DNA from 3 places in the Kribbella sp. NPDC051137 genome. Region 3 is predicted to be linked to each of the others. Evidence: riboswitches for the same ligand, from Rfam matches in the RefSeq annotation. Region 3 holds a riboswitch; each other region holds the start of a gene.

Region 1 (9,913 bases), 160 kb from region 3:
GCTGCCCGGTGTCCCGCACATGCAGACGTTGGAGCGTCCTGAACTGACCGCCGCCGCCCTGGACGAGTTCTTACCTAGAGAGTGACCTTGTGCAGGTGGTCGAGGACGACGAACTCGGCACCCGTTTTCTGAACCGAATTCCGCAGCGGAGCGAGGTCGGTCCACGGGACGCCGGGTTCGTCGAGCGGCTTGTCGAAGTCGTCCCAGTGTGTCGCGATCACCTTGCGGACCGGCTTGATCGTCTGCAGGAGCCGGTCGGTGATGCCCGGCTCGCCGCCCGGGGCCGCGAGGACGACGTCGACCTGGAGGTCTCGGAGGGCGTTCGGGTCGAAGTTCGCCGTACTCAGGCTGAGGATCCGGAGGCCGCCGATCGTGATCACGAACGCCAGCGTCCCGCCCTCGACCAGGTCCTCGATCACCCGCGGGCGCGGCGGGACGGCGTACCGGTAGCCCGGGTACGCGTACGTGTGGCGCTTGCCGCCGCAGGAGTGGAGTGACGGGAACACCTCGACCGAGAAGCCGTCGAACGGGAGGTACTCGCCGCCGCGGACGGGGGAGAGCAGGTCGTTCGGGGTCTTCAGCGAGCGGAGCAGGTTCGCGTGGGTCTCCGTGCAGAGGACGGTCGCCTGGGTGCGCTTCGCGACGTACGGAACGTCGGTGATGTGGTCGTAGTGCCCGTGGTGCACGAGGATCGCGTCCGCCGTGCTGAGGTGCTTGTCGATCACCTCGGGCTTGATCACCAGCTTGGTCTTCGGGTCAGCCCCCTCCGGCGTGAACGTCCCCGTGTGGAACCGCGTCAGCCACGGATCCGTCAGCACGACAGCCTTCCCGCACCGGATCTCCCACGCATGCGTCCCGAACCACCTCAACTCCACCGGCTCCCGGCCAACACCCGCCTCCTTCACGGCCGCCGTGCTCGCGTCCCCGGCCGGTGCCGCGGTGCTCTGGTTCTGGAGGCCGATCGCCCCGGCAACACCCGCGGCTCCGGCCGCCGCGGCGCCCGTGAGCATGCCTCTCCGGCTTACCTTCACGCTTGTCTCCTCTGCTCGTCCTGTGACCTCAGTCAAGGCGAGCGCCGACCGGCCTGTCGAATATGCTCTCAGGCATGCGCCGATTGTCTGGAGATATCACCGCAGGTCAGCAGGGTCCTCATGCTGACTGAACGTCATCTGCAGATCTTCGTCGCGCTCGCCGACGAGCAGCACTTCGGCGACGCGGCCCGCGTCGTAGGCATCACCCAGCCGCCGCTCTCCCAGGGTCTTCGCCGCCTCGAGTCCCTCGTCGGCGCCAAACTCTTCGAACGCGGCGCCGGCAGCGTCGAGCTCACCCCGGCAGGCGCCGCCCTGCTCCCGTACGCCCGGCGAGCCCTCGCCTCGATGGAGGAGCTCCACCAGGCCGCCGTGTCCCGGGACCCCGAGGGCCCGGAGATCCGCCTCGGCCTGACCCCCGAAGTCCCACCCGCCTCCGGAGCCGCTCTCGCCGCCGCGTGCGCCGCGGCCATCCCCGGCAGCCGAGTCACCGTGGTCACATCCCCGACGAGCACTCTGGTCAACCAGGTCACCACCGGCCGCCTCACTCTGGCCGCCGTTCAACACCCCACGGTGCTGGACGGCCTCGACGCGGGCCGCGTAGTACTCCTGCCAACGTGGGCCCTGGTGCCAGAAACACGCACCCTCTCCAGCCGCGCAACGAGCGGGAATGCGGTCTCTCCCACCGCTCCGCCGGGTGCGGTCGGGTTGCGGGAACTCAGGGGACTGCCGGTGGCGGTGCGGCCGCGGGCAGAGGCGCCGGCGGCGCGGGACCTGTTCATGGACACATTGGCCTTGCACCGACCGGACGGTGGGACGGTGGTGGTGACGGATGAGCGGGCCGGGCTGGCGATGGCGGCGGCCGGGCAGGCGATGGTGGTGACCGCCGACCCCACACTGACCGCGCCCGGCGTACGGCGGTATCGGCTGGCCGACGATCCGCTCCCGTTGCGCCTGCGGCTGGTGTGGTCCCGCACGCGTACGCCGTTCCTCCGCCCGGACGACGTGATGGCCCAGCTCACGGAAGCGCTCGCCTCGTGAACGCCCGGATCCGAGCAGTGTTCGACGACGCCGGCGTCCGCGGCTGGCTGCACGCCGTCGCTCTGGACGACCCGGACGCCACCGTCGAGGTCGACGCCGACGGGATCGTGCCGCTCGCCTCGGTCTACAAGCTCCCGCTGCTCGCGGGCTTCTGCCGACTCGTGGACCTCGGTGAACTGGACCCGCGGCAGCAACTCACCCTGGACCCGGCCACCAAGACCGCCGGCCCGACCGGGCTCTCCACCTTCGCGGATCCGGTGACCGCCTCGCTGCGGGATCTCGCGCTGTCGATGATGACGCTCTCCGACAACGCCTCCGCCGACGCCCTGCTGGACCTCGTCGGTCTGCGCCGCCTGGCCGCGATGCTCACGGACTTCGGCCTGCGGAGAACGTGGGTACGCCGGGGCACCGCGGGCAACCTCCGCGACCTCCAGCGCCGTACCGGAACGAGCGACCCGGACGCGGCGCTCGCCGTACTCGCGGACAACGACCAGACCGACCCGGCCGGCGTCTACGAGGCCGCGAACGCCTCCGCCAGTACGGCGCGGGACATGACGTTTCTGCTCCGTCGTCTCTGGGCGGGCGAGTTGCTGTCGCCCGGACAGACCGAGTTCGTCACGGCGACCATGCACCGCCAGGTCTTCATGCACCGGCTGGCGTCCGGCTTCCCGCACGACGGCGTCCGCGTCGCGGGGAAGACCGGTACGTTCGGCGCGCTCCGCCACGAGGTCGGCGTGGTCACGCTGCCCGGAGGGTCGGCGTACGCGATCGCAGTCTTCACGCTCGCCGCCCGCGGCGACATCCGCCAGCCTCGCGTCGACACCGCCATTGGCGAGGCCGCCCGCCGCGCGGTCGACCTCCTCCGCTGACGGCCCTCTGCAGTTCGACAGGACATCTACGTCCACTGCGCTCGATCCGGCCGGCGCCCGAGCCTGCGGGGACCGGTGCTGGGCGTATACGTCCTGTCGATCGGTCAGACGACCGCGTAAGCCTCGACCTCGAGCAGGGCCCCGGGGACGGCGAGCCCAGCGATCTGCACCGCCGTACTCGCGGGTTTGGTGCCGGGGATGTACCTGTCGCGGACGACGCGGATCGCGGGCAGGTGGCCGACGTCGGTGAGGAAGAACGTCAGCTTCACCACGTTCTCGAACGTCGCGCCGACCGCGATCAGGCAACGCTCGAGGTTCGCGAACACCTGCTCGGCCTGTGCACCCGGGTCGCCGCCGCCGACCAGCTTGCCGTCCGCGTCCAGCGCCAGCTGCCCGGAGACCGCCACCCACTGGCCGGTTCCGGTCACCACGTGGCTGTAGCCGTTGCCGGGGGCAACGCCCTGGACCTGCGGATACTCCAGTTCGGTCACCTGTTCCTCCGTTCCGTGTAGGACTCCATCCGATCACACCGGGGGTTGAGAAACCGGTTTCCATCGGGAGAGGATACGGACGTGGGCCGGACACCGAAGGACACCATCACGATCACCGACGTCGCACGCGTGGCCGAGGTGTCGCGAGCGACCGTGTCCCGGGTGATGAACGGCCGTCTCAGTGTCGCACCCGAGATCGTCGCCCGGGTCCGGGCCGCCGCCGAGCAGCTGAACTACCGGCCGAGCGACCTGGCCCGGAGCCTGTCGCTCGGCCGGACGAACATGGTCGCGCTGGTCGTCCCGGATCTCGGCAACCCGCTGTTCCAGCAGATCCTCCGCGGTATCACCAACGCGTCGGCCGCGGCCGGCTACAAGGTGCTGGTCGCCGAGACCGACGAGGACCCGGAGGCCGAGGCGGCGATCGCGATCGAGGCCCGGCGGCGCTGCGACGCGTTGATCATGGTCTCGCCCCGGATGGACCAGGAGCGGCTGGTCGAACTGCTGCCGCAGGTGCAGCCGGTGATCCTCGTCAACCGGCTGGGCCCGGCCGAGGTGTCGTCGGTGGTGGTCGACTACGGCCGCGCGGTCCGGATCGTCGTGGATCACCTGGTCGGTCTCGGGCACCGTCGGCTCGCGTTCCTGTCCGGCCCGGCCGCGTCCGCCTCGAACACGTTGCGTCTGCGGGCGCTCGAGGTCGCCGAGCGGGAGATCCCGGGGCTGGACCTGGTCAGGCTGGAGTGCGGGTGGTCGATCGAGGACGGGTACGCCGCGGTGGAACGGGTGCTCGACTCGCAGGCGACAGCGGTGGTCGCGTTCAACGACCTGGTCGCGTTCGGGCTGCTGGCGCGGCTCAACGAGGTCGGCGTCGCGGTACCGGCTGATCTGTCGGTGACCGGGATGGACGACATCGGGCTGGCGCGCTTCGCCGTACCGTCGTTGACGACCGTGCGGGTCCCGCAGAAGGACCTGGGGGAGTTGGCCTGGCAGCGGTTGCTCGCGTCGATCGCAGGGCCTGCGGACGTGGCGGACGACGTACCGGAGTTGCGGCTGGCGGTGCGGGCGAGCACCGGTCCGGTGCCGCAGGAGCCGCGGGCCGCGGTGTCGGACGATCGGATCGGATGGCAGCAGCAGGGGGACATCTTCGAGCTGGGGAGTTCCGCGGGCATGCTCGCGCGGTACGAGTTCGGCCGGCGGATGCCGCAGGTGCATGCGCCGCGCCCGTACCTGCATCCGGTCCGGACCCTCGGCGGGCATCCGTTGACGCAGGTTAGTCCGGTCGACCACCGGCACCACTACGGCGTCTCGCTCGCGGTCGCGCAGGTGAACGGCACCTCGCACTGGGGAGGACGCACGTACGTCCGCGGCCAAGGCCCGACCCTGCTGACGAACCACGGCCAGCAACGCAGCCGCGGCGTCACCGTCGACGATCGTGAACTGGTCGACGAACTCACCTGGTACGACGAGCAGGGCCGTCCGCAACTGGTGGAACGCCGGAGGCTGACCGGCGACCTGGCGTTCGGCGGCTGGCGCCTCGACTGGCGGAGCGTGCTCACCGCCCGGTACGGCCCGGTCCGGATCGACAGCCCGGCGACGACCGGCCGCGAGGGAGCGGCGTACGGCGGGATCTTCTGGCGGCTACCGTTTTCGGAAACTGTTGTCCTGAGTTCCGACGGCGAAGGGGTGGAGGCGGCGTTCGGGTCGTCGAGTCCGTGGATCGCGCTCGTACAGGGGGACGTCAGCCTGCTGCTGGTCCAACCCGAGCAGGTACGGCCGTGGTTCCTGCGGGTCTCGCAGTACGTCGGCGTGTGCCCGGCGCTGGCGTGGGACGAACCGTTGGTGCTGCAACCGAACCAGGAGCTGGCCTTGTCGCTGACCGCGGTACTCCTGGATCGGTCGCTCGACGCGGCGGACGCTAAAACGCTGGCAGGCCAGTTGTAGGCGACGACGCGAGCGCGGACTGCCAGCGGCGCGGGACGCGTCCCGCCAGGCGGGCGTTCCGGCCGGCGGAGACGGCTTCGCGCATCGCGGCGGCCATCAGCGCGGGCTTCTCGGCGCGGGTCACCGGGGTCGCTAGCATCACCGCATCGCAGCCGAGCTCCATCGCCAGCGCGGCGTCACTCGCCGTACCGATGCCGGCGTCGACCACTACCGGGACGTTCGCAGCCTCGGCGATCAGCGCGAGGTTGTGCGGGTTCCGGATACCGAGCGCGGAACCGATGGGTGCGGCCAACGGCATCACCGCCGCACAGCCGGTCTGTTCCAGACGGCGGGCCAGGATCGGGTCGTCGTTGGTGTACGGGAGGACCGTGAAACCGTCCGCCACCAAGGCCTCGACGGCGTCCAGCAGCTCGATCGGGTCCGGCAGCAGCAGGTGGTCGTCGGCGACCACCTCGACCTTGATCAGGTCGGTCTCCAGCGCCTCGCGGGCGAGTTTCGCGGTCAGGACGGCCTCGGCGGCCGTGTGACAGCCGGCCGTGTTCGGCAGGACGTCGATGCCGTGCTTCTTCAGTACGTCGAGCACCGAGCCCTCGTGGCCGGTCCCGAGCCGGCGCATCGCGACCGTGGTGAGTTGGGTGCCAGAGGCAACCAACGCCTCCTCCAGCACCTCCAGGTTGGCGGCACCGCCGGTGCCCATGATCAGCCGGGAGGCGTACGTCCGCCCGCCGAGCTCGAGGGGATCGTCCATCTCAGCCTCCCTGTGTCGCGCTGACGATCTCGACCCGGTCGCCGGGGCGGACCGTGGTCTGCGCCCACTCGGCCTTGGTCAGCACGTTCTGGTTCACCGCGACCGCGATCCCGGTGCTCCGGTCGGAGTACTCCGCGACCAGCTCGGCCACCGACTTCCCGGCCGGCCCGTCGACCGCCGTACCGTTCACCCAGACGGATTCCATCGCGCTCCTCCCTACGCCGGAATTACCCGATTCAGGTTCAGCGGTCGGTGACGGACCGGTCACCCTCTCAGCCCACTTCCTGCGAGCTCCCGCGGACATCTCGACTGTAGCTCACCCTCCTAAGGTGTTGTCACCGCGGTCACGGTGGAGCCGGAGATGTACGTCGGCCAGGTGCCGACGGTGACGGTGACCTGACCGTTCGCGTTCGGGGTCAGGGTGTACGGCAGCCCGTACAGGCTGGTGACCTGGACCGGACCGGTCGCAGTGACCGTCACGGTCGTGTTCGCGCCGGAGGCGGCCCAGATCGCGCGGAACGGCGTACCGTCTCCCGCCGCGTACACCTGGTCGATCAGCCCGTTGCCCGGGTACTCCTTACCGAGGAACGTCGCCCCGCGGAGCTGACGGGCGGCCGTGGCGTACGCGACGTACGACGGTTTCGGGGTGTAGGCGCCGAGCGCGTCCGCCTCGTTGTGCACCAGGCCGAAGTTGTACTCCTGGTTGGCGGGGTCGATGCCGTCGTTCTTGAAGTCGTACACGTAGAACCGGTCGACGTCGTAGCCGGGGACGTTGAGCATCGCGCGGGCGACGTACATCGCCTGTGTCGGCTCGCTGACCGGCGCGGCGCTGCCGGCTCCGGTGTACCAGCCGGCCTCGGTGATCCAGATCGGTTTGTCGACACCACCGTTGTACTGCCGGATCGTCGCGCGGACCTGGTCGATGAAGGTGCCGAGGCTCTCGGGCGCGTTCAGGTAGTTGTACGGGTGTACCGACACCACGTCGAGGTACTTCAGCCCGCCGAGCTGGCAGAACTGCTGGAACCACGCCTGCTGGGTGACGTCGGTGTCCCCGCCGCCGATGACCGTCAGGCCCGGGTGGTTCGCCTTCAGCTTCGGATACGTTGCCTTGAGCAACGCCAGGTAGCTGTCGGGGGTGTAGTTGGACTGTCCGGCAGCGTTGACGTCCCACTCGTTCCAGATCGCCAGGTTCTTCACCTGTGGGTACTGGCTCGCGAGCGCGTCCGCGTAGTTCGCGAACCCGGCCCGCCCGGTGTCGGTGAACGGCGCGTCGAAAGCGTTGTCCGGCACGTCGTCGTACTTCGCGTTGCCGTAGTCCGCGATCAGCAGCGGGTCAAGACCGTTGGACTGGAAGGCCTGCTGGTACGACGTGAACTTGGCCGGGAATGTGTAGGTGCCGACGGTGGACTCGACGGCGGACCAGTACGCCTCGTCACGCGCGGTCCGCGCTCCGGACTGGGCGATCAGCGGTACCAGGTCCTGGTTCCACGTGCCGGCGAAGTGCGTACCGGCGCCTTGGTACGTCGGGGCCGTGGTCGCGGCGACCGCGTCGACGTTGACGGATGCCGACGTACCGCCGTTGGTGATCGCGCTCTTGTCCAGTGTCAGCATGATCGCCTTCGCCGGGCCGTGCCAGATGCCGTCGTCGGCGCCGCCGAAATGGAGGTACCCGGTGCCGCGGTCGAACTGGGTGAGGCTGAGGTGCTGCCAGCCGGTTCCGGACACGGCGAGGCGCTGCTGGTGGACCTGGCCGGTCGCGTCGGTCAGGCGGAGGCCGAGTGACGACAGCTGGCTGGATTTCACCCACAGATCAAGGGCTTTGAGGTCGATCGGGACGAAGGTGCGCTGGAGTGCGACATAGTTGCCGCCGCCGATGAAGTCGCCGCTGAGCTTGGCGGACTGGGTGCCGGCCTCCGGGGTTGTGGTGTCGTAGCTAAGGCTGCCGGTCGCGCCGGGGAACTCGCTGCCTGGGTAGAACGACCAGCCCTCCGCGGCGCTCTCGTAGTTGCCGAGCGGAGTCGTGGGCGCGGCCGCCGGGGCGTTGAGCGTCAGGTCGTCGAGGTTCACGCTGCTGCTGGTCGAGCCGTTGATCGCGCCCTTGTCGAGGATCACCTCGACCTGCTTGGCAGGGCCGTGCCAGACACCGTCGTTCACGCCGCCGAAGTGGCTGTACTGCTTGCCACCGTCGAATCGCGTGACGCTCAACGGCTGCCAATCCGTTGCCCCTGACAACGTCAGGCGTTGCTGGTGGACCTGACCGGTCGAGTCGGTGATGCGGAACGTCAGGAACGACAGGTTCGGCGTTTTCGCCCAGAAGCTCACGCTGGTCGCGGCGACCGACGGGACGGTGCGATTGACGCTGACGTAGGCACCGCCGGCACTGAAGTCACCAGACAGCTTGCCGGAGGTCGTGCCGGAGTGGTTCGTGGTCGTGTCGAGCGTGAAGCTCCCGGTGGCGCCGGGGTACTCGCTGCCCGGGTAGAACGTCCAGCCTTCGGTGGTGCTCTCGAAGTCGCCGACCCGGTTGGTGGTGAGGCCGGCGACTGGCGTCGTACTGACGGGGCTGAGGATGGCGAAGGTGGTCTTGGCGGTCGCCGTACCCGCCTGGACGGTGAGTTCGTACCAGCCGCGGGTGGTGACCGCGACCTGCAAGGTGCTCGCGGCGGCCTGGCTGCCGCTGGCGACGACCGTGCCGTTGACGTCGGCGGCGGACCAGGTCACGGACGGCGCGTCCGTACTCAGGCCGACCTTGACCTGCTGGCCGTCGGTGAACACGTTGCCGAGGGTGATCGGGGTGAGGGCGAGGGTCGCGGCGTGGGCCGGGGTGATGGTGCCGATACCGAGGAGGAGAACTCCGAGAACGAGCGCAACAGTACGTCTCATGCCGACTCCTGATTCAGGGCGGTGTGTGGGACGTCGGCTGCCACGACGTTGTCTTGCGAAATCGCTTTCGCAAACTATTACCGGATGCTACGACGGTGTCAACGGTTCGCTACCAGTCAGCAACGCTGCGAGTTCGGTCGGGCGGTAGAGGACCTGCTTGCCCGTGCGCTGCGGCTCGACCAGCCCGGTGCGGCGGAGCAGCTGAAGGTGCTGACTGACCGCGGACGGGGTGACCTGCAGCTCGCCGGCCAGGTCCGTCGTGGTGCGGGGATGCGTCAGCAGGTCGAGGATGCGCGCCCGCGGCGTACCGATCAGTTGCGCCAGGTCCTGGTGGGACGGGGGCTCCACGACGGACCACAGGTTCGCTTGGCCGCGTGGCGGGTAGCCGAGCAGCGGGTCGGCGCCCGGTTCGAACGGGATGACGGCATGCGGGCCGAAGAGGGTCGGCTGGAGTACGAGACCGCGACCGTTGATGTCCTCTTGGCGGCTCAGCGCCGCGACCCTGTCGACCTTGAGCAGACCCTCCGCGTAGCTGATGGCAGGGCCCAGGCCGTTGAGCATCACGCCGGTGCCGTGCTGCGTGAGGACGTGGCCGCGGTAGCTGATGTCAGCGGAGAGCAGGGTCCGCATACGGTTCCAGTACGGCGCCATCATGGCCTGCCAGTAGTCACTGAGCGCGTTGACCACCTTGTCGATCGTCAGGGCATCCGGGAGCTCGCCGTTCACCGCTATGAGTTGCTTTTTGAACGTGTCCCGGTCCACGGAGGCGATCAGGTCCAGCTCGTCGGCCAGTTGCGTGAGCGGTGACGACGGGCGCGGCGTGAGGAAGTCCGGGCTGCCCATGGTGTCGTTGACCAGCCAGCGCAGTACGTCCCAGTCGAGCTCGGTCACCCGCGGCTGGACCGCCCGTACCCA
Region 2 (9,913 bases), on a different contig from region 3:
AAGCTCGGGGCGTCGTCGAGGGCGGGTTCGCCGGTGGCCAGCCGGGACCAGCGGGTCGGCTCGGCGAACCGGTCGATCCCGCCGGTCGCGAACCGGCCCGCGATCGCGTGCTGGTCGGCGGACAGGAAGTTGATCACCAGGCTGGTCGCCGTACTGACGGTCGGCCAGCTGGAGGCGCTGGTGGCGATCGCGAACGAGACCAGCGGCGGCAGCAGGCTCACGGAGACCAGCGAGGTCGCGGTGAACCCGACCGGGCCGTGGCCGGCGTCCGCGGTGATCACCACGACACCGGCGGCGTGGCGACGGAAGACGGACTTGTAGACGTCGGCGTCCACGATCCGTTCTTCGGCGCAATCGGGTACGACGGAAAGGGCGGGTACGGACATGACTCTCCCTTGGATGGGAAGGGGTGAGCGGCGAGAGTTCGCCAGAGGTACTGGGGGCGCGTCACCGACAGGTGGCGCTCGCCGTCCGCAGCAGGTCGATGACGCGACGGCGGGTGAGGTGGGTCGTCGTCATGTCAGCCATCTTCGCATCATTGTCTACTGATCAACTAGACAATCTCGTGATCCGGACTCACACGCCGGACCGGGCGTGCGTTGTACTTACGTGATGACTACCGGGTTGCCGCCGTTCCAGGCGTTGGTCGACGAGCACTGGCGGGACGTCGCCCGGCTGGCGCGGGCGATGGCCGGGCAGGACGGGGACGACGTCGCGCAGCGCGCCTGGGAGAAGGCGTACGCGGCGTACCCGACGCTGAAGTCGGCGAAGAACCTGCGCGGCTGGCTGCTCACGATCACCGCCCGGTGCGCGACCGACGTCCACCGGGCACGGAAACCGCAACGCCCGCTGGAGGATGCGCCGCCGGTCGCGGTCGACGGCCCGGAGGCCGCCGCCTGGCCGGACCCGGACCTCTGGCGGGCGGTGAACGAATTGCCGGAGCGGCAACGCTTCGCGATCACGCTGAAGTACGTCGGCGACCTGGACCACCACGGTGTCGCCGCCGCTCTGGACACCACGCCCGCCGCGTCGCGCCGACTGGTCAGCGACGCGCTGGCGACCTTGCGCACGAAACTCGGAGTATACGATGACTGATCTCGAGAGCCGGCTCATCCGGCTGACCACCCCCGACCTGCGGCCGCCCGTCCTGCCGGACGCCGACGTCGCCTACACGCTGCACGACACTCCGATCGGGACGATGCTGCTCGCCGTCGCACAGGGGAAGGTCGTCGCGAGTTCGTTCGGTGACGAGGAGACGATGACCGCCCGGCTCGCCCGCGCGGTGTCCCCACGGGTACTGCGCCAGCCGCGGCCGCTGGACGACGTACGACGGCAACTCGACGAGTACCTCGCCGGGCGCCGGCACACGTTCGACCTGGACGTGGACCTGGTGCTCGCGTCGCCGTTCCAGCGGCTTGTGCTGGAGGATCTTCCGGAACACACCAGCTACGGGCGGACCACGACGTACGGCGCCGTTGCCGTCGGCATCGACAAGCCGAAGGCGGCGCGCGCGGTCGGTACCGCGCTGGGCGCGAACCCGGTCTGCGTCGTCCTGCCGTGCCATCGGGTGATCGGCGCGAACGGCGCGCTCACCGGGTACGCGGGCGGGCTGGAGGCGAAACGCTTCCTGCTGGACCTGGAAGCAAAAAGCTGACATTTCCGGAGTCGTCCGGAACGGATCTAGACTCGACCGCCAAGGAGCAGATCCCCAGTGTGGAGTGGGGATCTGCTTCTTTTACACGTCAACTAGCTGCTGCCGGGGCGTGGATCTCGAGGATGAGCCGGCGGCGGCCGCCCCAGTCGCGTTTGTAGACCTTGTAGTCGTCGATCCCGGCGGCCGAGCAGAGCCGGCCGTAGCTGATCTCGTCGTGGATGAAGTGCACGCTGCTGCGGTTGTCGTCGTGCTCGGTGGTGACGATCCGGTGCTCGGGCCCCTGCCGCATGCCGTTGGCGATCTCGCCCGCGGTCGCCGGTCCCCACACCGGCCCCTCGATGATCGCGATCCCGCCCGGCTTCAGCACCCGGGAGATCTCGCAGATCGTGGAGATCTGCTCGTCCTCGGCGAACAGCTCGTGGAAGGCCGTCCACAGGCAGATCACCGCGTCGAACGAGTCCCACCTGTACGGCAGGTCGGTCATCGAACCGATCGCCCAGTCGATCGCGAGCTCCTCCTCGGCCGCCCGCGCCCGACCGGCCTCGACCAGGTTCGGCGAGATGTCCAGCGCACGGACAACCTTCCCCGCCCGCCGCAGCGGCAACGCGATCCGCCCGTACCCACAGCACAGGTCCAGCACGGTCTCCCGCCCGACCAGCAGCTCCTCGACCGCCTTAACGATCACCGCGTCCCGCTCAGGCGTCGTACGCGCGGCCAACCCGTCGGCCCCAAGTTCCGCATACTCGGCCCGACTACGCAGTGCGGAGTTCAGCATGAGCGTCAGTATTCCGTTGCACCCGGGTCAGTTGTCCAGCGGCCCAGCCATCCGGAGGAAGAGGTGATGAACGCACCCGCCGACCCGCAGCACGAAAGCGGTGCAGTCAACCGGGGCGTGCCACCGGGACCACATGTCAGGGATGCACCGGTTCGCAGGTGAGTCGGCGTCGGGGCAGACCTTCGATGCGTCGACGGGTCAGGTCGGCGTAGCGTTCGGCCGACGGGGCCGGCGCGACGTGCTCCTCGACGAGGAGATCGCCCAGCCACAACCGCACCCTCCACAGGCATTCCGCCCGAATTTCGGTCGGGTTGAGGTCGGGTTCGATCGGGTCGCCGTCGAGGTGACGCTCGCCGCGCAGCCAGCCCTCGAACGCCCATCGGTTCTCGGTAGCGCATCGCTCCACATATTCGTGGATCTGTTCCTCACTCAGGGGCGCATCATCACCCGGCCGGGTCAAGGCAGCTCCGGATCGTATGCCGTTCCCAAGTCGAGGCCCGCAGTACCGGCCAACCTCGGTCAGTGCACTCGACCGGTACCGGCGGATCTGGCGGATCAAGCACCCGCCGGATCGCCCGAATCGTCTGCTGCGCCGGCCGTCCCTCGTCGAGAATCCGGCGCACCCCGGCAAGTACGTCCTGAGCTAACGGCTCGGTCATCACTGTTCCCGTCGTTCGAAAGGTTTGCTTGGAACGGCCAGGGCGACAGGGCAGGAGAAACGACGCACCCGCCTGCGCGTTCGGGGCTCACCCGCCGCCCTGACCTACCCACAACCCTCCCGTCAGCCATCCCGCGAAACCACCGAGACGACCGATGAGCCTTCCCTTAACTCCTCCCCGTTCAACGGGGATATTCCGTGGCATCATCAGTACGGTGAGTAAGAGTCCAGCAGCCAATCCCAGTGGTGGGCCGAGCCTGCGGCAGGCGCGTAGGCGATGGGCGGCAGACCTGCGTTCGCAAGGTTCCACGTGGGTGGAGATCGCCGAGACGTTCGCCGACGGGTACGGCGTCAACCCGCGCGTCGCGTTTCGTCTGGCGCATGGCTGGAGCCAGCGCGAAGCCGCCGAGCAATGGAACCAGCGATGGCCGGACGAGCCGAAGACTTTCAAGAACCTCTCGTATTGGGAGCAATGGCCGGCCGCGACCGGCTACACGCCATCGCTGGATGTGTTGTCCAGACTCGCGCAGCTGTACCAGTGCTCGGTGGCAGACCTCGTAGTCGATGTGGCTGACTTCCGCGAAATGGACTCCGCGCAAACGGTCGGCGGGAACCTGACCGGCTTATGGCGCTCGACGTACAGCTACTTCTCGTCAGGTCGCGGAGAGGAACTCCACGGGGAGCACACGATCCGGTTGCGCCACGCGGGCGGCCGCATCGTCGGTGCGAGCGACTGTGGTGACCGGGAGTCGAAGCTCGGCCTCGAACTGTCCCTCCGAGGAGCAATCGCTACCGGGACCTGGACCGAACGGACCTCACCGTCCGGCTACTACCGCGGTGCGGTCTACCACGGAGCCATCCAACTCGTCGTCAGTCCCCACGGACGCGCCATGACAGGCCGCTGGCTCGGCTTCGGCAAGCAGTTCAACGTCAACACCGGCGACTGGCATCTGGATTGGCTGGACGACTGAGCTCACGCCTCGAGGACCTCGGCCGATCCGTTGATCAGGGCAACAATTGTCGTTCCTGAAGCGAACGCTCTGCGCTGAACGAGGTCGAACAATGCGTACATCATCTTCGCCTCGTAGACCCAGTCCAGCAGCACGCCGTGCCGCTTCTCGAAGTCCTCGATGAACCGGTCCAGTTCGGCTGCTCGCTTCGCGTAACCGCCGAAGTGGTAGTCACACTCGAGTCGCCATGTGCCCGAGCGCGCCCCGAAGGCCGCGGTCTGAAGGTCGATGACCTCCTGCTCCAGATAAGCGCCGCCCTTCAGCACCGCCACGCCGATGGCCGACTGCTGCGGACTCAGGCCCGCGGCGGCGCCGGCCAAGGTTCCACCCGTGCCAACCGCGCAGAACAACACATCGAACGGCTCTGCCAGCTCCGCCGGCGTCTCCGCGCACCCCCGTACCGCCGCTGTGTTGCTGCCGCCTTCGGGCAGCAGATAGAACTCGCCGAACTCCCGACGCAGGCGGCTGATGACCGCGTCCGAGGTCTTCGCCCGATAGGTTGTCCGGTCCAGGTAGGTCAGGCGCATACCGCGGCGTACGGCGTACTCGAGGGACGGGTTCAACGGCAGATGCTCCTCGCCGCGGACCACCCCGATCGTGGTGAAGCCTCCGTAGTACCCGGCCGCGGCCGTTGCCCGGATGTGGTTCGAGTACGCGCCGCCGAACGTCAGCAAGGTACCGAGACCGAGCTCCCGCGCGGCAGCGACGTTGTACTTCAACTTCCGCCACTTGTTGCCCGGGAACTCCGGATGAATCAGGTCGTCACGCTTCAGCAGGACGCGCACACCTGCTGCCGCCAGTCGATCGTCTCCAAGCTCCTGTACCGGAGATGGCAATCGGAGACTGAGTGACTCGATTTCACTCACCGCCCCAGCATGGCACGACCGTGCTGGGCGACAACGCTGACGGCGGCAGCGCCTTAGAGTTGACCACTCCGTGGCGTGCAATGCAGGTGGCCGACCGATGATGGAAACGGAGTACTCGTGACCGATGACGCTACCGACCGGGACGCAGCAGGAGTCGTCGCCTTCGCCTACGAGATGGGCGTACTGAAGCGGCTCCGTCGGGCCGGATGGTGGCATGTCGGTGTCCGTGATCCCGAGTCCGTCGCGGAGCACAGTCTGCGCGTTGCCCAGCTGGAGGCGCTGATTGCCAGCGAGGAGGGTGGCGACCCGGCGCGGGCCGCGTACCTCGGGATGTGGCACGACTCGCAGGAGACCCGGATCGGCGACATCCCGCACAGCGCTAAGCCGTACTTGGAGGTCGCGAGCAACGAACGCATCACCGAGGACCAGGTAGCCGTCCTTCCCGAGGCGGCCGCCAAGAGCATCCGCGAAGCCGTTGCCGAGTATGAGGCCGCCGAGACGATCGAGGCCCGCTGCGCCAAAGACGCGGACCGTCTCGAGTGCCTCATGCAGGCCGTCGAGTACGGCGAAGCTGGCTACAAGCGCGTGACCGGCTGGATCGAGTCGTCCCGCGCCCGCATCCAGACCGACTTCGGCCAACGCCTCGCTGAAGCAGCTCTTCAAACCTCTCCGCTCGCCTGGCGCGACCGCTGACAAACTACAACCGTCAGTCGACGATGTCCGACTGCCTTCACTAGCCCGGACGGGTGATCCTGTATGAGCGAACCTGCCCTGCTGCTGGTCGTCTGTGGCGCGCCGCTCGCCGCTCGGGTCGGGGACGGGGTCCGGGCGGCGCGGGGCCGAGGGTGGGATCCTTACGTTCTTCCAACCGACGCCGCGCTGCCCTGGCTGGAGGAGCAGGATCTGTCCGATGTTCCGGTCATCGTCGGTAATCGCAGGCCCTCTGAGGCTCGACGTACGCCGACTGCTGATGCCGTGGCTGTGGTGCCGGCGACTTTTCACACGGTGAATGCGTGGGCGACTGGAAACGCGGATTCGTATCCGCTGACCACACTCTGCGCGGCCCTCGGCTCGCGGACTCCCACGGTCGCTGTTCCGTATGCCAGTCAGGAGTTGACGAATCATCCAGCCTGGTCGGCGTCGCTCACCGTACTTCGCCGAGCAGGCATCCGGATCGTCGATCCGCAGAACGGCTCGGCCGAGTCTCTCGCCTCCGTTCCGTCCGGAACTGGCGGGCGGATCGTCAAGGACTTCGACTGGGATTGGGTCTTCGAGAGGATTACTGCTCGCCCCACGGTCTGATGTGAGGACCGTCCGTTGCTGGCGGGGCCTTTGCCAGGTGGGATCTTCACGGGTGCGGCGCGGGCGACCGGGTGGGACGTTTCGGGCCGTGGGGCGTCCCGACAGTCTGGGCGGGAGCGCGCGTAGCACCGCGTGGGCTCACCACCTCTCCCTCAACTACACCCGACTTATCCCCTCTTGTTTGTTTTTCCTACCTGGCCGAGGATTACCGCGGCGATCATTGAGATCAGGATCGAGGTGTAGGTCGCGCCGAGCCAGGCGGGGACCGGGTGGTGGTTGAAGAGGGCTTGCTGGATGTTTGTCCAGAGGGGGGACCAGCCGGCTACGGTGCCCGGGTTCACCAGCTGGTAGGCGATGAAGCCGATCAGCCAGGCGACGGCTGGTTGCCAGCGGAACTTCGCCGTGTCCGACACGTCCCAGCGCATCTTGCTGACCAGGAAGAAGTCGGCGATCGCGACCGCGAACAGTGGGACGAAGACCGAGCCGATCAGGTAGAGGAACTGCGTGTAGTTGCCCAGGTCGATGAACATCGCGATGCCGGTGGCAACGACCCCGATGGCGACCGAGATCCAGCGGCGGTCGATGTGGCCGACGAGGTTGTGCAGCGACATCGTCGTCGAGTAGACGTTCGCGTAGGCCTCGTCCACCTCGTCGACCAGCAGGACGAACAGCGCGATCGCGCCGGCCGGCAGCGTGACGAGGGCGGTGATCACGTTGTCGGTGTTCGTCTGCAGGGTGGCGACCGCGAACACGCCCAGCGCGTAGTAGATGATCGCGGCCAGGCCGTACCCGAGCGCCGAACTGCTGAACGCCGCCTTGTTCGTGCGCGAGTGCCGGGTGTAGTCGGCGGCCAGCGGGGCGAAGGACACCACACCGGCGGCGGCCAGATCCACCGCGGGCCAGAAGCCGTACACGTTGTCCTGCGGCAGGCCGTGCACCGGCTTGATGAGCACCTCGACGAAGAGGTACGCCGAGGCGATCAGCACCAGCCAGACCATGAACTTCCGCAGCAGCTTCACACTGCCGAGCGGACGTACGGCCATCGAGGTGGCGACCAGACCGGCCAGCAGCACGAACAGCCAGCGCCATTTCGGACCGGTGACCGCGACCGCGGCCTGCGAGATCACGATGATCTCCATCGTCGCCCAGCCGATGTTCTGCGCGATGTTCAGCACGGTCGGCGCCATCGACCCGCGGCGCCCGAAGATTCCCCGGAGCGCCGCCATCGCCGGCGCACCGGTGTGCGAGCCGAAGACGGCCGAGCCGCCGAGTACGAGGGCGCCGAGCCCACAGCCCACGACGATCGCGAGCAGACCCTGCCCCAGTGATCCCGTGTACGCGGCCACCAGCGCACCGGTCACCGGGCCGAACAGCGAGATTCCGAGGTTCGCCCACAGGGTGAACTGCGGGAAGAACCCGAGCGTGCGCGGCGCATCCGTGGTGAGGACCAGCGGCGCCTCGGTCTGGCTGGCAGGACGAACAGTCGTATCGGTCATGAGTGACCCCACTCCCTACGCCGGCATTACCCGGTCAGGTTCAGGCGGTCGGCGACCCAGCTGTCGCCCTCTCAGCCCGCGCGCTTCGGTGCGAGCTCCCGCATAGGTTTGTCCGAAAAGCTTAACGCGTCAGCTGGTTTCCGGTAGCGCGGCGGCTCGTTCTATGAGAGCGGCCACCTCCGGACCGTTCGTGACGACCGGCATGTGGGAGCCGGTGTCCAGGGTGCGGGCCTCCCCGTGGCTGAGCTGGGCGAGCCGTTCGAGCCACTCCGCCGTGCACACCAGGTCGTACCTGCCGCGGACGAGGACGACCGGCGCGCGGACCTGCGGCATCACCGCCGCCAGGTCGTGGTGCCTGGACGCCTCCCCGGCGCGGGCGATCGACGGCAGCGTCGTACGGGCGTACTGCGGGCTGATCCGGACCAGCTTCGGCGCGTCCGGAATGGCCGAACCGACCAGCCGGACCGCCCGGTCGACCCAGCTCGACAGCCGGATGTCGCCGGTCGGCGCGATGAGGACGAGAGCGTGCACGAGGTCCGGGTACCGCACCGCCGTTTCGACGACGATCTGGCAGCTCGCGGAGTGGCCGACCACCACGGCCCGGTCGCGGATCTTGTCTCCCAGAGCGACCGCGAGCGCACGCGGATGCAGGTCCTCACGGGCGCCCGCGGGTTCGCCGTACCCGGGAAGAGTCACCACGTGGTACGGCGTGGTGAGGTGTTCGACTGTCCTTGCGTACGACTCGGGACCGAGGCCCAGACCGGGTACGAGGACGACGGGCGCGTTCACTCCCAGGGAGCCTTGGCCGGAGGCGCCTTGACCACCGGGTTCGGTACGTCGGGCCGCAGCTCGCGGTACCCGAGGAAGAACCCGACGGCGAGGATCAGCAGACCGAAGCCGCCCCAGCCGTACGCCGTGGGCAGTCGGTGGACGGCGCCGTCGTCGCCGCCGAGGCCGGTGGACAGAACCATGATCAGCCAGACCAGGATCGGGATCGCGGACACGGCGACGACCAGGAGCCCGATCAGCTCGGACGGCTTCGGGCCGGTGCCGGCCTTCCGGCGGGCGAGCAGGTCGCGGATCCACATCACGAGGCCGGCAGCGCCGACGATCACGAGCAACAACTGGCCGATCGCGTCCAGTACGTCGGTGCGGAGCGGGTGGTTCAGCGGCGAGCCCGGCGCCTGCGAGATCTCGCGGAGCGCGACGCGTTGGACAGTGAGGACGAGCAGCCCGTAGATCGCGGCGACGAAGGCGGCCAGCCCGAGGACGCGGGATACACGGGGATCACGTGCCGTGTCGGCCCGGCCGTACGTCGGGAGCTCGTGCGGCTGCGGGCTCGCCGGCGGGCCGTACGGCGCTCCCGGGCGGTAGGCCGGGGGCTGGACGTACGACGGGTTGGTCGGCTGCTGCGGATGCTGACCGCCGTACGGCTGGGGTTGTGCGTACGGGAACTGCTCCTGCGGCGGTTGGTGACCTGGCCCGTACGAGCCGCCGCCGTACGGCGTGGGCGGCGCGTAATGGTGCTCCTCAGCGGGCGGCTGCTGCTTGTCGGGCTCGTTGTCCCGGCCGTACGTCGGGAAGTCCTGTGACGACATCGGCTGCTCCTCCCGTCCGTATCAGTCTCTCAGGTCGCCTTGACCGTCGGCCAGGCGTTCGGCAGGCAGCCGGCCAGGCCCTTGGTCTGCTGCATCATCACCGGCGCGGGGGTCTTCGGGGTGGTGCACGTCGAGTGTCCGTGGCCGAGCGCGTGGCCGACCTCGTGGTTCACCAGGTAGCTGCGGTACAACTCGACCTGGCCGTTGTACGCCGGGATCGCGTAGACCCAGCGCTTCGCGTTCAGCACGACGCGGTCCTCGACCCGGCAGGAGACCTCGCCGCCGGTGTCGAGCGGGAGGCACAGCTTGTCGGTCAGCGCCGGCGTCGCCAGGATGATCCGCAGGTCCGCGTCCGGCTTGTCGGTGCGTTCGAAGCTCACCGGGTGCAGCGCCTGCCAGCCGCGCGGGTCCGTCAGCGTCTGGTGGATCTTCGCCGCCACCGCGGCGCCGTTCACCGTGACGCCCTGCTCGATCTCCACGCGGTACGTGAGCTTGTCGCGGACGCCGTTCGCCTTGCTGAAGCCGGGCACCACGGCGAGCTTCCCGCTGGACAC
Region 3 (9,913 bases):
AACGACGCGATACGTTGATCCGGCCGGATGCCGCGTCAGCGGTAGGTTCCCCCTAGCATGTTCACGGTTTGTCCCTCGTTCACCCGGAGCTTGAAGTGCCGTTACGTCTGCGTCCGAACGACCCGACGTTCTACGACCTTTTCACCGAGTCCGCCAACCACCTCGTGGACGGATCCCGGATCCTGGCGGAGCTGCTCGGCAGTACGGCGGGTACCGGTCTGTCCGCCAGCCACCAGATCGCCGCCCAGATGAAGGACGCGGAACACGCGGCCGACGAGACCACGCACTCGATCATTCGCAGGGTCAACTCCACCTTCGTCACGCCGTTCGACCGCGAGGACATCTACCGGCTGGCCTCCGACCTCGACGACGTCATGGACTTCATGGAGGAGGCCGTCGACTCCGTCCACCTGTTCAACCTGGAGAAGCTGCCGGAGGAGATCGCCGAGCAGATCGAGGTCCTCCAGCGAGCCGCCCAGCTGACCGCGGAGACGATGCCCAAGCTGCGGACCATGAAGGACCTGGCCGAGTACTGGATCGAGATCAACCGGCTGGAGAACACCGGTGACGCGGTCCACCGGCGGCTGATCGCCAAGCTGTTCAGCGGCGACTACGAGGCCCTCATGGTGATGAAGGTGAAGACCGTGGTCGACCTGCTGGAGGCCGCGATCGACGCCTTCGAGAGCGTCGCGAACACGGTCGAGCAGATCGCGGTCAAGGAGAGCTGAGCGTGGAGCTCACGCTCGTCATCGCCGTCGTCGTCATCGCGCTCGCGTTCGACTACACCAACGGCTTCCACGACGCCGCCAACGCGATCGCGACCTCGGTCTCCACCCGGGCCCTGACCCCGCGGGTCGCGCTCGGCATGGCCGCGGTGATGAACTTCCTCGGCGCGTTCCTCGGCACCGAGGTGGCCGAGACGGTCGGCAAGGGCATCATCAGCGCACCGGCGGGCCGGCACGGGCTGGTGATCGTGATCGCGGCCCTGGTCGGCGCCATCACCTGGAACCTGATCACCTGGTACTTCGGCCTGCCGAGTTCCTCGTCGCACGCGCTGATCGGCGGCCTGGTCGGCGCCGGGCTGGCGTCCAGCAGCGTCGTGCTGTGGTCGGGGATCCTGGACAAGGTCGTGATCCCGATGGTGCTGTCGCCGGCCGTCGGCTTCCTCGGTGCGTTCCTGCTGATGATCGCGATCCTCTGGCTGTTCCGGAACCGCAACCCCGGCAAGACCACCCGCGGGTTCCGGCTGGCGCAGTCGCTGTCGGCCGCCGCGATGGCGCTCGGGCACGGTCTGCAGGACGCGCAGAAGACCATGGGCGTGATCTTCCTGGCGCTGCTCACCACCGGGCACGCGAACGCCAAGGACGGCATCCCGATCTGGGTGAAGCTCGCCGCCGCGACCGCGATCTCGCTCGGTACGTACTCCGGCGGCTGGCGGATCATGCGGACGCTCGGCCGCCGGATCATCCACCTGGACCCGGCCCGCGGCTTCGCCTCCGAGGCTGTCTCGGCGGCGGTGCTGTACGTGATGGCGATCGGCCTGCACGCCCCGGTCTCGACCACCCACACGATCACCTCGGCGGTGATGGGCGCGGGCGCCACCAAGCGGCTGTCCGCGGTCCGCTGGGGCGTCGCCAAGGGCATCGTCACCGCCTGGGTCCTGACGATCCCGGCGGCCGGCGTCGTCGCCGCCGGCGTCTACGGTCTGGTCCACCTGATCTTGGAGTAAATTCCCCGGGCCGGTTCATTCAGAATTCACTCACCGAGCCTACGGTCGATCGAGGTTGCAGATCGTCCGCCTAGGGGAAGTGATCGCGAATGGACCTGTCGTTCCTCGTCGTCGTGGTGATCGTCACCGCGTTGGTGTTCGACTTCACCAACGGGTTCCACGACACCGCAAATGCGATGGCGACCTCGATCGCCACCGGCGCGCTGAAGCCCAAGGTCGCGGTCGCCGTGTCCGCGGTGCTGAACCTGGTCGGCGCGTTCATCTCCACCGAGGTGGCCAAGACGATCTCCAGCGGCATCGTCGACGACGCCAAGGTGACCGTCCCGGTGATCTTCGGCGGCCTGGTCGGCGCGATCCTCTGGAACCTGCTGACCTGGTACCTCGGTCTGCCGAGCTCCTCGTCGCACGCGCTCTTCGGCGGCCTGATCGGCGCCACCTGGATCGCGTCCGGGAGCAGCGCCGTCCATTTCGGCACCGTCGTCCAGAAGATCATCGTCCCGGCCGTCGCGGCCCCGATCGTGGCCGGCGCGGTCGCGCTGCTCGGGACCTTCCTGGCGTACAAGATCACCGCGCGGGCCCGGAAGAAGTCGGTCGAGGACGGGTTCCGGGCCGGCCAGATCGCGTCCGCCTCGCTGGTGTCCCTGGCCCACGGCACCGGTGACGCCCAGAAGACGATGGGCGTCATCACGCTGGTGCTGATCGCCTCCGGCAGCCTGCACTCCGGCGCCAGGCCGCCGATCTGGGTGATCCTGGCGGCCGGTACGGCGATCGCACTCGGCACCTACCTCGGCGGCTGGCGGATCATCCGGACGATGGGCAAGGGCCTGGCGGAGATCGAGTCCCCCCAGGGCTTCTCCGCGGAGACCAGCTCCACGTCGGTACTGCTGATCTCGTCGCACCTGGGCTTCCCGCTGTCCACCACGCAGGTCTGCTCCGGCAGCATCCTCGGCGCGGGTCTCGGCAAGCGGCTCGCCGAGGTGCGCTGGACGGTGGCCGGCCGGATGGCCGTGGCCTGGCTGCTGACGCTGCCGGCCGCCGCGGTCGTCGGCGCGCTGTCCGGCGAGGTCGCGGACTCCGGCAACGTCGGGGTCGCGATCATCGCGGTCCTGGCGACCGCTGCCGGCGGCGCGATCTACGCGGCCTCCCGGCGCCGCCCGGTGACCTCGGACAACGTCAACGAGTACCCGAGCCCGGCCGCCGCCGCGACCACGCCCGCAACGGTCTGAGAGGAGTACGGGGATGCACATCAACTGGACTGCCCTCGGCGAGGTCGCACTGGTCAGCCTGATCTTCGGCGTCGGCCTGGCGGTGCTGTTCGCGTTCGGAGTGACCGCGATGTCGCGGCGTGCGGTGGCGATCGACGAGAAGCGGCAGCCGTCCTTCGTGGACACCGGCGTGGCTGCGCTGTGCTTCGCGGCCTGTCTCGCTGCCGTGCTCTACGGGCTGTACTTGATCATTCCGCAGTTCCACTAGCGGTTCCAGCGGCGTACAGCCTTGGCCACGTCCTTTGCGCGGATGGAGCCGAGGTTGTACTCCCAGGCGGCCAGTAGACGGCTGCCGAGCACCTCTGCGTCCAGGAACATGCGGGGTCGTACGGCGACCGCCCAGGTGGCCGCAGCCGCGTGGCCCTGCTGGTGGAGCAGGTCGTCAACGGTCGCCTCGATCCGGCCGCTCTGCTCGTCCGGAAGGCCGTCCGTGGCCCAGTCCTGCACGATCTGCGGGTCGTCGGCCGTCATCCGCGCCAGATAGGTCAGCGGGCCGCGCCAGAAGCCCTTGCTGCCGATGCTGTCCAGCGTCTCCAGCGGGAACCAGCCGTTCTGGTTGCGCCGTCCGTTCACCGCGGACTCGATCTCGCGGGCGCGGTCGGGGGAGAGGTCGCGGGTCGCCCAGTCCACGAAGTACGCGCCGGCGTCTGGAATGTGCTCGGCCACGTGCGGCGCAGGTGTCAGCGCACCGGGCTCGAAAAGATGCAGCTCCTCCGGTGAATCGAACACTTGCCCGCCCCCGCCTGCTCGAGTGCACGGGCGGCGGCAGCCGCCCGCCGAACAGGAACCCCCCAGGTGCCTGTCACATCAACGAATGCTTTCGTACCCTCGATCCGCCCCGAGGGTCAAGGGTTCTGCCGTCGTTCGGCCCGCCGCGCCAGCTCCTCGCGGTCCAGCCGCTCCGCCTCCGCCGGGGTCGGCGCGCCGCCGCCGTACGCGGCCGGCAGCCACCAGGCACCGTGCGGCTGTTCCGGATACCCGCGGATGCTCTGGTCGAGCATCCCGGCCATCGTCGAGCGCAGCCGGGCGGTCGCCTCCGCCGGGTCGTCGTCCGGCGTCACGGTGAGCGGTGCGCCGATGCTGATCGAGATCGGGCGGTGCCGGGTGAAGTCCCGCGGGTGGTCCTTGGTGAACATCCGCTGGGTGCCCCACAGGATCATCGGCAGCACCGGTACGCCGGCCTCCGCCGCCATCCGGACCGTGCCGGACTTGAACTCCTTCAGCTCGAACGACCGGCTGATCGTGGCCTCCGGGAACACCCCGACCAGTTCGCCGGCCCGGAGGTAGTCGACGGCCGTCCGGTACGACGCGGCGCCCGCCTCCCGGTCCACCGGGATGTGGTGCATGCCACGCATCAACGGACCGGAGTACCGGTTCCGGAACAGCACTTCCTTGGCCATGAAGCGGACCAGCCGCCTGGCCGGCAGCGCGCCGTACCCGCCGAGGATGAAGTCGACGTAGCTGATGTGGTTGATCGCGACCAGTGCGCCGCCGGAGCGCGGGACGTGCTCGGTCCCGGTCCGGCGGATCTTCAGGTCCAGGGCCAGGAAGGCGGTCTTGGCGAAGCCGATCACGGGCGGGTACACGAGGTCTCGCATGTCCCGATTATGGTGTGCGGTGACAACTACAGACCGCGGGAGCTCGCACCGTAGTGGGCTGAGAGGGCGGCTGGACCCAGGAATCTGACCTGGCCGGCGCCGCCGACCGCAGAACCTGTCCGGGTAATTCCGGCGTAGGGAGCAGCAGCATGGTCAATGTCAGCACCGGCCCGATCTCGGGGTCGGAGAAGATCCGCCGCGGCGAGCTGGGCGTGCCGGCGCGGCGCGTCAATCTCACCAACGGCGAGTACTTCGACCTCTACGACACGTCGGGTCCGTACACCGACGCGTCCGCGCGGATCGACGTACAGGCGGGACTGCCGCCGCTGCGGCGGGACTGGATCGCCGGGCGCGACCGGCGTACCCAGCTCGGCCACGCGCGGGCCGGGACGATCACCGAGGAGATGCGGTACGTCGCCGTCCGGGAAGGGCTCGATCCGGAGTTCGTCCGGGCGGAGGTGGCGCGCGGGCGCGCGGTGATCCCGGCGAACCGCTGCCACCCGGAGAGCGAGCCGATGATCATCGGGAAGAAGTTCCTGGTGAAGGTGAACGCGAACATCGGCAACTCCGCGGTGTCCTCCTCGATCGAGGAGGAGGTCGAGAAGCTCGTCTGGGCGACCCGGTGGGGCGCGGACACGGTGATGGACCTGTCCACCGGGAAGAACATCCACGAGACCCGGGAGTGGATCCTGCGGAACTCGCCGGTGCCGATCGGTACGGTGCCGCTCTACCAGGCGCTGGAGAAGGTGAAGGGCGATCCGGCGGCGCTGTCGTGGGAGGTGTACCGCGACACCGTGATCGAGCAGTGCGAGCAGGGCGTGGACTACATGACCGTGCACGCCGGCGTGCTCCTGCGGTACGTGCCGCTGACCGCGCGACGGATCACCGGGATCGTGTCGCGGGGCGGTTCGATCATGGCCGCGTGGTGCCTCGCGCATCACCAGGAGTCCTTCCTGTACACGCATTTCGCGGAGTTGTGCGAGATCTTGCGGGAGTACGACGTGACGTTCTCGCTCGGCGACGGGCTGCGGCCGGGGTGCATCGCGGACGCCAACGACGAGGCGCAGTTCGCCGAGTTGCGGACGCTCGGGGAGCTGACCCGGATCGCCTGGGAGCACGACGTCCAGGTGATGATCGAGGGGCCGGGACATGTGCCGATGCACAAGATCGCGGAGAACGTGCGGCTCGAGGAGGAGCTCTGCGGTGAGGCGCCGTTCTACACCTTGGGGCCGCTGGCAACCGATGTGGCGCCGGCGTACGACCACATCACGTCGGCGATCGGAGCCGCCCAGATCGGCTGGCTGGGCACGGCGATGCTCTGCTATGTCACGCCCAAGGAACACCTGGGGCTGCCGGACCGTGACGACGTGAAGACCGGGGTGATCACGTACAAGATCGCTGCCCACGCGGCCGATCTGGCGAAGGGCCATCCCGGTGCGCAGGCCTGGGACGACGCGTTGTCGAAGGCGAGGTTCGAGTTCCGCTGGGAGGACCAGTTCAACCTCTCGCTGGATCCGGACACCGCACGGTCCTTCCACGACGAGACGCTGCCCGCCGAGCCCGCGAAGACCGCGCACTTCTGCTCGATGTGCGGCCCGAAGTTCTGCTCGATGCGCATCACCGCCGACATCCGCAAGTACGCCGAGGAACGCGGCCTGACCTCGACGGAAGCAATCGAGGCCGGCTTCGCGGAGATGTCCGAAACCTTCCGCACCGCCGACCAGAAGCTCTACCTGCCGATCGCGGACTGAGCGGCGCTCGCATCCGGCCCGGGAGCCGTCCTCCCGGGCCGGACACGGGGAGTGATCGGGGTGAATCGGTTCAGGTTTTGGCCTTCACTCTGCGTAAATAAGGCTGTAGCCTTAACCCGTCGGAAGGAGGTACGGGCGATGGTCTTCGTTCTCACGGTAGATCAGCGGGGCAGCCGAAGCACGAGTGATCTCGTACCCGAGCTACTGACGTCCTTGAACCATCGGCCGCGGCGTACCGGGCTGTTGCGCAGGTTCGAGCGGACCGCCGGGGACGAGGTGCAGGGTGTGCTGGACGAGGCCCGTGCGACCGTCGACGTGATCGTCGAGCTGCTGCGGTCGGACAGCTGGTACGTCGGCCTCGGCATCGGCGACGTCACCGAGCCGCTGCCGCGCAGTACCAGGGCCGGTAGCGGTGACGCGTTCGTGTTCGCCCGGGAGGCGGTGACGCGGGCCAAGTCGAGCCCTCACCACGTGAACGTGGTCGGAGCGGACCCGCACGGCGCAGAGCAGGTGGAAACGGTGCTGTGGTTGATGGCGTCCGTACTGCGACGCCGTAGCGAGCGCGGGTGGGCCGTGGCCGACCTGTTGGCCGAAGGACTCACCAGGCGGGAGATCGGCGTGAAACTCGGCATCAGCCAGTCGGCAGTGACCCAACGCGCCCAGGCGGCCGGTGTCGTCGAGGAACAGCGCGGACGGGTACTTGCGGCGGACCTCCTCGGCCAGGGGGTTGCTGCGTGACGGCGCTGGTCCTCTCGCTGACCGCGGTCGCGCTTGTTCTCGCAGTACTGGCGTGGATCCCCAAGTCGGGGTCCAACTTCGAGATCGCCATCAGCGGCGTCATGCTCGCCTGCTTGGCTGCTGTCGGCGTACTGCTGCTCGTCAACGACGGTGTGGCGGGCTGGGCCGAGCACTGGTGGGACGTGCTGCTCCTGGTCGCAGGAGGGCTCGCAGTGGCCGGGGGAGGCCCGCTGACGACGTCTGTGCTGGCTTTGGCGGACAGACGGAGCACACACGCCCAGTCGACGCAGAAAGCCGGAGAGGTACTGCGTGGAGGCGCGCTGATCGGTGCGCTCGAACGACTGGCCATCTACGCGTCACTGGTGTCGGGCTGGCCGGAGGGCATTGCGATCGTGCTGGCCATCAAGGGACTGGCCAGGTACCCGGAACTGCGCAGCCCGGATCAGCCCGCCTCCGTCACGCCGCAGGCCGTTGCCGAACGGTTCATCATCGGCACCTTCACCAGTGTCCTCTGGGCAGTCACCTGCGCAGGACTCCTACGCTCCCACTGACGCCTTACGTCCGCACGACGTACGTGTTGACGACCTTGTCGTGCCAGGTCTGCTTCTGGTCGTCCCAGAGCGGCCACAGGGAGTCGAAGAAGCAGGCGTTGTTGAAGATGCCGCTCAGAAACTCGCGGAGGAACGCGCGGCCGGCTCCGATGGGCTGGCCGGTTCTGGAGTCGACCAGCCGGAGATGGAGGACGCTCTTGCCTACGCTCTGGCCGGTCTTGCCCTGGCGGAACACCCGGTTCCACAGACCCAGTCCGAGGCTCGCCGCGAAGCAGACCAGGAACACGATTCCGACCAACGGCGGCATCGAGTCGTCCGCCGAATCGTTGGCCGACTGACTGATGGCCGCCCCGATCATCGCCCCGTACCCGAGCAGGATGGGAACCCCGGTGATCAGGCCGTCGATCAACGACGCGCCCACCCGCGGCAACCAGTCCGCCAACGGCGGCACCGGCGCCCCGTACCCATAACCAAGCTGCCCATAAGGCTGACCATAGGGCTGTCCGTATGGCTGCTGACCATATGGCTGCTGTCCGTACGGCTGCTGACCGTGAGGCTGCTGTCCGTAGGGCTGTTGGCCGTACCCCGGTGTGCTCATCCGAGATTCCCTTCTGCTGGGAAAGCATCGGACGCCGCGGCCAGTTGCAGGCCACGGCGTCCGGGAGCTGTCGGTGCGGTCAGACCTTGACGACGTACGAGTTGTTGATCTTGTCCGCGAACGTCTGCTTCTTCTCGTCCCACAGCGGCCACAGGAAGCCCAGGTAGCACGGCAGGGCGTCGAGGATGTGGGTGATGTCGCGCAGGATCGTCTTGCCGATGCCGAGCGGCTGACCGGTGTCGGCGCCGACCAGCTTGATGTTGACGATCTTCTTGCCCCAGGTCTGGCCGGTCTGGCCCTGCTGGATCCAGCGGTTGTAGACGAACAGGCCGATACCGATCAGCGACAGGATCAGGCTGACGATGCTCAGACCCGTGTTGTTGCCGCTGTTCAGCGCGTTGCCGATACCGCTCGGGATTCCGACGATGAAACCGTCGATCAGGTAGCCGCCGACACGCAGCGGCCAGCTCGCCAGTTGACCCGACGGCGCACCGCCGTACCCGTAGCCGGCCTGCCCGTACTGCCCGGGCTGTCCGGGGAAGCCGGGCTGCTGCCCGTACTGTCCCGGCTGCTGACCGTAACCCGGCTGCTGCCCGTAGCCAGGCTGCTGGCCGTACCCAGGCTGCTGCCCGTACTGCCCCGGCTGCCCAGGCTGCTGGCCGTAGCCCGGCTGCTGCCCATAGCCCGGCTGCTGCTGCCCGTACCCGGGCTGCTGGCCGTACTGTCCCGGCTGTCCGGGCTGTTGACCGTACTGACCCTGTCCGGGCTGCTGCCCGTACTGGCCCGGCTGACCGGGCTGCTGGGGGTCCTGCGGGCCGTAACCCGGCGGTGGCGTCGGAGTGCTCACGACGATCCCTTCTGGCGTTAGTGCATTGAGGAGTGAGTTGCAGGCTAATCGTCGGACGGCTCAGATCCGCCGACGGATCCCTGGTATTGAGAGATACTCTTTGGGTTTGTGAGCGTCTCGCAGAGCGTCGTCCTCCGGCCAACCGGTCCGGTCCAGCCGCTGGACCGCCGGGTGTGGGGCCTGACAACTGTCGGTGTCGGCGGCTTCCTGCTCGCCGGCGTGTATCAGTTGTCCGGTCAGCGGATCGGCATTCCGTGCATCCTGCACGCGACCACCGGCCTGAACTGCCCGCTCTGCGGGTCGACGCGGATGGCCGCGGCCATGCTCCGCGGCGACTTCGGCGGCGCCTGGCACTTCAACCCCGTGGTTTTCGTGCTCGGTCCGCTGATCGGCGTTGCCGTCGGCTACCAAGTGCTTGCCTGGTCGCTCGAATCGCTCCGGCTGGTCAGACTGCCGCGGCTGCGGATGAGCCGCCGCGCCGCCGACTGGACGGTCTACGGCATCATCGCGCTGCTGATCGTGTACGGCGTGGCACGCAACCTGGTCTGACGACGGGCGGGCGGCCGTTGCCGCCCGCCGCGCTGCCTACTGGTTCTGCAGCCGGACGATCGTGCTGATGATGCCGATGATCAGCGCGACGATGCCGCCGATCCAGGCGACCCGCGCCAGCGTGTCGGGCTGACCCTGCTCGCGGAACTTTCCCTGCGCGATGAAGCCCAGGATGATCGCGGCCGGGGAACAGCAGAACCAGCAGACGATGCCGATGATCGACAGGATCCTCGGTGTGTTGCTCGGCGGCGCGGTGGCACCGTAGCCGGCGTTCCCACCGGGGTACT

The links. A riboswitch is a leader RNA that binds a small molecule or an ion and turns the genes downstream of it on or off. The one in region 3 is predicted to bind thiamine pyrophosphate.
Region 1: it holds a riboswitch for thiamine pyrophosphate, as region 3 does, so the genes downstream of both, thiS (sulfur carrier protein ThiS) here and thiC (phosphomethylpyrimidine synthase ThiC) in region 3, are expected to answer to the same signal.
Region 2: it holds a riboswitch for thiamine pyrophosphate, as region 3 does, so the genes downstream of both, AB0M51_RS15140 (cytosine permease) here and thiC (phosphomethylpyrimidine synthase ThiC) in region 3, are expected to answer to the same signal.

Annotation. Positions count from the first base shown of each region.
Region 1 covers NZ_JBFBBI010000005.1:343,764-353,676, reverse strand. Annotated here, with positions in the region: gene AB0M51_RS27680 (alpha/beta fold hydrolase) at 1-85, shown strand, start outside; gene AB0M51_RS27675 (MBL fold metallo-hydrolase) at 75-1,031, opposite strand; gene AB0M51_RS27670 (LysR family transcriptional regulator) at 1,152-2,069, shown strand; gene AB0M51_RS27665 (serine hydrolase) at 2,066-2,938, shown strand; gene AB0M51_RS27660 (RidA family protein) at 3,043-3,429, opposite strand; gene AB0M51_RS27655 (DUF6807 family protein) at 3,511-5,367, shown strand; gene AB0M51_RS27650 (thiazole synthase) at 5,342-6,115, opposite strand; gene thiS (sulfur carrier protein ThiS) at 6,117-6,320, opposite strand; TPP riboswitch at 6,312-6,423, opposite strand; gene AB0M51_RS27640 (glycosyl hydrolase) at 6,440-8,998, opposite strand; gene AB0M51_RS27635 (DUF5937 family protein) at 9,086-9,913, opposite strand, start outside.
Region 2 covers NZ_JBFBBI010000003.1:37,083-46,995, forward strand. Annotated here, with positions in the region: gene AB0M51_RS15090 (flavin reductase family protein) at 1-386, opposite strand, end outside; gene AB0M51_RS15095 (putative leader peptide) at 448-528, opposite strand; gene AB0M51_RS15100 (sigma-70 family RNA polymerase sigma factor) at 613-1,095, shown strand; gene AB0M51_RS15105 (methylated-DNA--[protein]-cysteine S-methyltransferase) at 1,088-1,654, shown strand; gene AB0M51_RS15110 (methyltransferase domain-containing protein) at 1,743-2,429, opposite strand; gene AB0M51_RS15115 (hypothetical protein) at 2,566-2,889, opposite strand; gene AB0M51_RS15120 (helix-turn-helix transcriptional regulator) at 3,402-4,058, shown strand; gene AB0M51_RS15125 (pyridoxal-phosphate dependent enzyme) at 4,061-4,963, opposite strand; gene AB0M51_RS15130 (HD domain-containing protein) at 5,081-5,656, shown strand; gene AB0M51_RS15135 (flavoprotein) at 5,720-6,265, shown strand; gene AB0M51_RS15140 (cytosine permease) at 6,433-7,761, opposite strand; TPP riboswitch at 7,757-7,873, opposite strand; gene AB0M51_RS15145 (alpha/beta hydrolase) at 7,891-8,550, opposite strand; gene AB0M51_RS15150 (hypothetical protein) at 8,547-9,359, opposite strand; gene AB0M51_RS15155 (DUF3152 domain-containing protein) at 9,389-9,913, opposite strand, start outside.
Region 3 covers NZ_JBFBBI010000005.1:179,099-189,011, reverse strand. Annotated here, with positions in the region: gene AB0M51_RS26880 (DUF47 family protein) at 96-728, shown strand; gene AB0M51_RS26875 (inorganic phosphate transporter) at 731-1,729, shown strand; gene AB0M51_RS26870 (inorganic phosphate transporter) at 1,819-2,955, shown strand; gene AB0M51_RS26865 (hypothetical protein) at 2,969-3,202, shown strand; gene AB0M51_RS26860 (hypothetical protein) at 3,199-3,723, opposite strand; gene AB0M51_RS26855 (lysophospholipid acyltransferase family protein) at 3,840-4,592, opposite strand; TPP riboswitch at 4,620-4,750, shown strand; gene thiC (phosphomethylpyrimidine synthase ThiC) at 4,742-6,343, shown strand; gene AB0M51_RS26845 (transposase) at 6,557-7,081, shown strand; gene AB0M51_RS26840 (hypothetical protein) at 7,078-7,632, shown strand; gene AB0M51_RS26835 (RDD family protein) at 7,637-8,083, opposite strand; gene AB0M51_RS26830 (RDD family protein) at 8,310-9,077, opposite strand; gene AB0M51_RS26825 (DUF2752 domain-containing protein) at 9,186-9,626, shown strand; gene AB0M51_RS26820 (DUF4190 domain-containing protein) at 9,663-9,913, opposite strand, start outside.